One region of the Streptomyces sp. CWNU-52B genome, then DNA from elsewhere that is predicted to be linked to it. Evidence: riboswitches for the same ligand, from Rfam matches in the RefSeq annotation. Region 1 holds a riboswitch; each other region holds the start of a gene.
The links. Region 1 has a riboswitch for cyclic di-AMP ahead of ACLVWQ_RS19090 (NlpC/P60 family protein). Riboswitches for the same ligand answer to the same signal wherever they lie in the genome.

Region 1 (2,257 bases):
TGGTTCGTGTCCTGGTACTCGTCCACGAGGACGTGGCGGAAGCGGCGGCGGTAGTGCTCGGCGACGTCGGGGAAGGCGCGCAGGAGGTTGACCGTGGTCATGATCAGGTCGTCGAAGTCCAGCGCGTTCGCCTCGCGGAGCCTCGACTGGTACATCGCGTACGCCTGGGCGAGGGCCTTCTCGAAGCCTCCCCCAGACTCCGTCTGGGAGGTGCCCCCAGCGGCCTGCGCGGCGAAGTCCTCCTCGTCGATCAGCTCGTTCTTCAGGTTCGAGATCTTGGCGCTGAAGGACTTCGGCGGGAAGCGCTTGGGGTCGAGGTCCAGGTCGCGGCAGACCAGGGCCATGAGGCGCTTGCTGTCGGCGGCGTCGTAGATCGAGAAGGACGACGTGAAGCCGAGCTGCTTGCTCTCGCGGCGCAGGATCCGCACGCAGGCGCTGTGGAAGGTCATCACCCACATCGCGTTGGCCCGGGGGCCGACGAGCTGCTCGACGCGCTCCTTCATCTCGCCCGCGGCCTTGTTCGTGAAGGTGATCGCGAGGATCTCGCCGGGGTGCACCTTGCGCTCGCCCAGCAGGTGGGCGATGCGGTGCGTGAGCACACGGGTCTTGCCGGAACCGGCGCCCGCCACGATGAGCAGGGGCGAGCCGTGGTGGACGACCGCCGCGCGCTGGTTCTCGTTCAGCCCGTCCAGGAGCGCCGCCGGGTCCACGTGCGGGCGCGGGGCGCCGTCCCTGTAGTACTCGTCCCGGCTCGGCGGCGGCACGTCGAACCGCCCGCCGAACAGGTCGTCCGGAACCGGATCCGGCGCCTCGTCCTCGGGCGGCGGCGGGGGTTCTTCCTCATGGGCCCGCGAGGGCTTGAGGTCCGCCAGGAAGCTGTCATCAAAGAGGCTGCTCATCGCTCTCCGAGTCTAGGCGCCCCCACTGACACCCCGCCGCCACCCCGCGAACTCCACCGGCCCACCAGCGACATACGTGACCCTGAATGACCGTGCAATCACGGTATGCGACCGGTCGACACCCGGCCGGCACCCGGCCGAGACACACACCCCACCGAGCACCCCGCCACCCACCTCACCGCACACGCGCCCCGCCGCCCGGAATCCACCGCTCCGGACAACTCGTGACAGATCACACTCATTTGACGTCAGCGAACGAAATTCGATGCCCAGGTCACGAAAATGTATCGGGCATATCGCACATCAAACTTCACAGGTGCCACACGAATTGGCTAACTTTCGGGTAGGCCGCTCGACCCGCACCGGCGAACAACGCCGGGCCGGGCGGACTCCGCCGAATCCGGTACGCCCTCGTGGCGCCGGAACCGGGGACCCAACCGACCTTGGGGTGAATCGGTCCGAACTCCCTCGCGGGACAAGGGCCGTAGGGCAAACCTTCCGAAGCATTCGCCCGAACCCGACAGCTAACTCGGTAGGCGGATGACGGAAGGAGACGCCCTCGTGGCGCCACATCGCAAGTTGCGGCCCCCCAGTGCCATGGGCATGCGGACGCCGGCCCTCGCCACCGCGGCCCTGACCTCGGTGGCCCTGCTCTCCCAGACGGCGAACGCCTCGCCTGCCGCGGAGCCCAGGCCGAGCACGGAGGAAGTCCAGAAGAAGGTCGACGACCTCTACCAGCAGGCGGGCACGGCCACCGAGAAGTACAACGCGGCCAAGGAGAAGACCACCAAGCAGCGCAAGCGCGTCGACACCCTCCTCGACGACGTGGCGCAGCGCACGGAGAAGCTCAACACCGCGCGCGAGGAGCTCGGCAACTTCGCCGCCGCGCAGTACCGCACGGGAGCCGCCGCCCCCGACACGGCCTCCCTGCTCCTCGCGGACAACCCGCAGGACTACTTCGACCAGACCCAGCTGATGAACCGGCTGACCGCCCGGCAGAAGCAGGCCGTCGACGACTACGTGTCGGTCCAGGCCGCCACGACGAAGAAGCGGCAGGAGGCGTCCGAGGGCCTGGAGTCGCTCACCACGACCCAGAACACGCTCAAGACGTCCAAGGCGGATGTGCAGCGCAAGCTCGCCGAGGCGCGCGGGCTCCTGTCGAAGCTGACCGCCGCGGAGAAGGCCCGGCTCGCCGCGATCGAGCGGGAGAAGCAGGCGGAGGCCCGGCGCAAGGCGGACGAGCTGGCCCGGCAGCAGGCGGCCGACGCCGAGCGCCGGCGCCAGGAGGCGCAGTCGCAGCAGGACACAGGAGCCGGTGCGGGTACCGGCACCGGTGGCGGTACGGGGAGCTCGTCGGG
Region 2 (2,257 bases), on a different contig from region 1:
CGCCCTCACGGACCGCCTTCAGCGTCGGCGCGGTCGTCGTCGCGGCCGACGGTACGGAGCTGGCCCGCGGGTACTCCAGGGAGTCCGACCCCGTCTCGCACGCCGAGGAGGCCGCGCTCGCCAAGATCGAGCCGGGCGACCCCCGCCTCCCGGCCGCCACGGTCTACAGCAGCCTGGAGCCCTGCGCCCGCCGCGCCTCCCGGCCCGCTCCCTGCGCCCTGCTGATCCTCGACGCGGGTGTGCGCCGGGTCGTCACCGCGTGGCGCGAGCCCGACACGTTCGTGGCGGGGGCGGACGGGAACGGGCTGCTGGCCGCGGCCGGCGCCGACGTCCTCGTGCTCCCGGAGTACGAGGACGTGGCCAAGGCGCCCAACCGGCAGCACCTCGGCTGACCCGGCTCGCGGCGGCTCGCTGCGGTTCGCCCGGTGGCTCGCGGTGGCTCGGGAGAGGGCTGCCGCGAGAGGGTTGAGAGGCGGCCCCGGCAACCCGTGTGCTTCGGGTCCCGCAGATGGCGTACAGTGGTCTTAACGACGCGGGGTGGAGCAGCTCGGTAGCTCGCTGGGCTCATAACCCAGAGGTCGCAGGTTCAAATCCTGTCCCCGCTACTCAAGGCCTGAGGCCGGAATCCGATGGGATTCCGGCCTCAGGTGTTTTCCCGACCCGTGACCGCGCCGTTCCCGGCGCGGTCGCCCGTCCCCGCCGATCGTCCCGGCGCCCGCGGTCGTCCCGGCCTATATCACCAGCCGTAGTCGAGTGACCCCCCTGCGCATCACAACTGACACACCGTCAGGAAATCTGAAACCTGTGAATGCCGATCAACTCGCCCGGTTTACCCCGCTGATGACCTGTAAGTCCAGGCCAGGAGCCTTAACGATCATCCGGAACAGCTTGGAATCCGGTGCCCGGGTCTATTAACGTTCGATAACGCAGCGCGGTGTCCCAGCCGTCACAAGAGACGGCTCCGTGCGCACGCGCCGAATCCCGCAAGGGAACCGGGGAACCACCTACATGGGGTGAATCGCAGGTCTTTCGTGGTGGAGCACACCGCGATCGGCACGCGTAGGAGACCTTCCTGCTCCGAACCCGTCAGCTAACCCGGTAGGCGAGAAGGAAGGAAAGGAGCGCGCCCACGTGGCGTTCAACCGGTCTGCACCCACCCCCTCGTTCGTACCTGACGAGGTGACGGGTGAGTCCTCGGACGAGAAGAAGCCCGACACCTTCGGCTACGGCGTCCGTAAGGACGAGGAGCCCTGGGAACCCTGGAACCCCACAGCGGACTCCGTTGTTCCCATCCGCGGCCGGCACCGCGTCTCCAAGCAGCGTGGCGGAGGACTCGCCCGTAGCTCGACCGTTCTCGGCGTCGGTGTCATAGCCGCCGTCGGCGCGGGCGGCATGGCCAGCGCGCAGACCGGCAAGCCCCCGGTGTCGATCTCGATCCCCGACCTGCCGAACGTCGGCTCGCTGATCTCGGACGACAAGGCTCCCGAGGGTTCCAGCACGCCGCTCACCAGCGCCGGCCTCACCACCGCCGACGCCGAAGAGGGCAGCGAGGACGCCGGAGAGGCCCTGCGCGCCCGCATCATGCTCCAGGCCGAGCTCCAGCAGGACCAGGTGGACCGCGAGGCGCAGCAGGCCGCGGAGACCGCCGCCGCGAAGAAGGCCGCGGAGGCCGCCGCCAAGGAGCAGGACGCGGCGAAGGCCAAGGCCGCCGCCGCGAAGAAGGAGAAGGAAGAAGCGGCCGAGGCGAAGGCCGAGGCCGCGCGCCTCGCCGAACTCGCCAAGCAGTTCACGCTGCCCACCTCCTCGTACACGATCACCTCCACCTTCGGGCAGTCCGGCTCGCTGTGGTCCTCCGGTCAGCACACGGGTCTGGACTTCGCCGCTCCCACGGGTACCCCGATCAAGGCCATCCATAGCGGCACGATCACCGAGGCCGGCTGGAGCGGGTCGTACGGCTACCGCACGATCCTCACGCTCGACGACGGTACGGAACTCTGGTTCGCCCACCAGTCGTCGATCGGCGTCAGTGTCGGGCAGAAGGTCAGCACGGGCGACGTCATCGGCCGCGTGGGCGCGACCGGCAACGTCACCGGGGCGCACCTCCACCTGGAGGTCCACACCGGCGGCGGCACCGGCATCGACCCGATGGCCTGGCTGCGCGGCAAGGGCCTCAACCCGTAGACAGCCCGCACCGGTTCGTCACCGCTCCGGTTCGTCACCGCTCCCGGCTGGGAGCGGTCATACGTGTGGAACGGTG
Region 3 (2,257 bases), 120 kb from region 1:
CGGCGCGAAGTCCGACGACACGGACTCCGGCTCGGACTCCGCGGACGACTCCGGCTCGGGCTCGCACGGTCTGGACGGCTCGGCCGGCGGCGGCACGTCGAAGAGTGACGACTCGGGCAAGTCGACCCCGAAGGCCGAGGCTTCGGCCGAGGCGGAGGACGAGAGCGCCTCGGGCCGTCACCGCGGCACCGCCGACGAGGTCGACACCGCGCCCCGCGCGGACGACTACGCCGGCCGGCACGCCTCGCGCAGCGACAGCGCCTCGCGCGTCCTGGCCGACGAGGGCTTCTACGCGATCCGTTCCGGCGACAGCCTCTCGAGCATCGCCGACTCCCTCGGTGTCGAGGGCGGATGGAGCGAGCTCTACGCCGACAACAAGGACAGCATCGGCGCCGACCCGGACTTCATCATTCCCGGTCAGCGCATCGTCGTCGACAGCTGAACGGTGTCCGGCGCGCGTACCGGCCCCATGGCGGGCGGGCGCCGGGCGAGCGGCGAGCAAGTGGTGATCAAGCTGCCGAATCGGGCGAAAATCAGCGGTAGTTCGCGTTGAATGTCCGATTTGGCGAAGTGAGAGATGGATCTCAACGACCCTGATCGTCTTTGAAATTCGGCGGACCCCGTGTCTACGGTCGTGACCGCTCGCCATTGGTGAGCCCCGACGGTCGCACGCCGAATCCTGCCAACGGCCGTACGGGAACAGTCGTCGCGTAAAGCGCCGTAGGCAGGAGCGGGGGACCCAAGGTAAGTGCCGGACCCGGTCGTCGAGACCGGGCACGGCTTGGGGTTAAGCCGCGTGACAGCAGTGTCGCGCGGCCGGGCAACTCACTCGGCCCGAACCCGACAGCTCACCTCGCAGGCGTCGGTGAGGGGATCACTTCATGCTGCTTTCGAGCAAGGGCAAGCACCGTCGCCCGTCCAAGGCCGGCCGCATCGCCACGCTGGCCGGTGTCACCACCGCCGCCGTCGCCGTCCCGCTGATGGGCGCCTCGGGGGCCTCCGCCGCCTCCACCTCCGAGTGGGACACCGTCGCCCAGTGCGAGTCCGGCGGCAACTGGTCGATCAACACCGGCAACGGCTACTACGGCGGCCTGCAGTTCTCGTCCTCCACCTGGGCCGCGTACGGGGGCAACTCGTACGCCTCCACCGCCGACCAGGCCTCCAAGTCCCAGCAGATAGCCGTCGCCGAGAAGGTTCTCGCGAGCCAGGGCAAGGGTGCCTGGCCGAGCTGTGGCGTGGGCCTGTCCGGCGCCTCGACCGGTGGCGGCTCGGCTCCCTCGGACTCCGGCTCCTCGGACTCGGGCAGCTCCTCCGGCCAGAGCACCGCGCCGTCGCAGCAGCAGAACACGCAGCCCTCCGAGGAGCGTGCCTCGCGTTCCCAGGACCGCCCGGCGGCGAAGAAGACCGTCGAGACCCCGACCGGCAAGAAGGTCGAGAAGGGTGACGGCGAGTACAAGGTCGTCAAGGGGGACACCCTCAGCGAGATCGCCGAGAAGGAGAACGTCAAGGGCGGCTGGCAGAAGCTGTTCAAGCTGAACGACGACATCGTCGACGACGCCGACTTCATCTTCCCGGGCCAGCAGCTGCACCTCAGCTGACACCCGGCGGTCGCGTCACGTCACGTGGTGCCGGTCGAGGCCCTGGCCGCTCAGCCTCGGCCGGCAGGTCGGAGCGCGTCTTCGCCTCCGGTCCGCATCCGACTCGTGACTGAACCACAGGGCGCTCATATCCGTGTCCTTCATAGTGGAGGTCCGTGAGGGCCACCCCCGTCCCCCACGGGCCCCCGCTCCGGTGCGTCATCCCCCGTACGCGCCGGAGCGGGTTTTTTCGGTCCCGTCTTTGTTCCGTTCGGAAACAATTTCCTCTCGGTTCCAGCCAGGAGACGGTCAGGGGGCGGACGATCCCCGGCAGCCGGTTAGGCTCATCCCGCGGGCCCACCACAGGTCTGCGCCCAACCGGGCCTTCGGCCCGGCGTAGCTCGCGTCACATCCCAGAAGGAGATGCTCGTGCCGTCCATCGACGTCGTCGTAGCCCGGGAAATCCTGGACTCCCGAGGCAACCCCACGGTCGAGGTCGAGGTCGGCCTCGACGACGGCAGCACGGGTCGTGCCGCCGTTCCGTCCGGCGCCTCCACCGGTGCCTTCGAGGCCGTTGAGCTCCGTGACGGAGACCCCAACCGCTACCTCGGCAAGGGTGTCGAGAAGGCCGTCCTCGCCGTCATCGAGCAGATCGGCCCGGAGCTCGTCGGCTACGACGC

Region 2: linked by a shared signal. The riboswitch ahead of ACLVWQ_RS32530 (M23 family metallopeptidase) and the one ahead of ACLVWQ_RS19090 (NlpC/P60 family protein) in region 1 are both predicted to bind cyclic di-AMP.
Region 3: linked by a shared signal. The riboswitch ahead of ACLVWQ_RS18555 (transglycosylase family protein) and the one ahead of ACLVWQ_RS19090 (NlpC/P60 family protein) in region 1 are both predicted to bind cyclic di-AMP.

The regions. Positions count from the first base shown of each region.
Region 1 is NZ_JBLFJV010000019.1:282,574-284,830, reverse strand. It holds gene pcrA (DNA helicase PcrA) at 1-899, opposite strand, end outside; cyclic di-AMP (ydaO/yuaA leader) riboswitch at 1,282-1,454, shown strand; gene ACLVWQ_RS19090 (NlpC/P60 family protein) at 1,461-2,257, shown strand, end outside.
Region 2 is NZ_JBLFJV010000047.1:258,185-260,441, forward strand. It holds gene ACLVWQ_RS32520 (dihydrofolate reductase family protein) at 1-392, shown strand, start outside; tRNA gene ACLVWQ_RS32525 (tRNA-Met) at 532-605, shown strand; cyclic di-AMP (ydaO/yuaA leader) riboswitch at 963-1,120, shown strand; gene ACLVWQ_RS32530 (M23 family metallopeptidase) at 1,132-2,181, shown strand.
Region 3 is NZ_JBLFJV010000019.1:158,064-160,320, forward strand. It holds gene ACLVWQ_RS18550 (transglycosylase family protein) at 1-442, shown strand, start outside; cyclic di-AMP (ydaO/yuaA leader) riboswitch at 707-877, shown strand; gene ACLVWQ_RS18555 (transglycosylase family protein) at 882-1,598, shown strand; gene eno (phosphopyruvate hydratase) at 2,001-2,257, shown strand, end outside.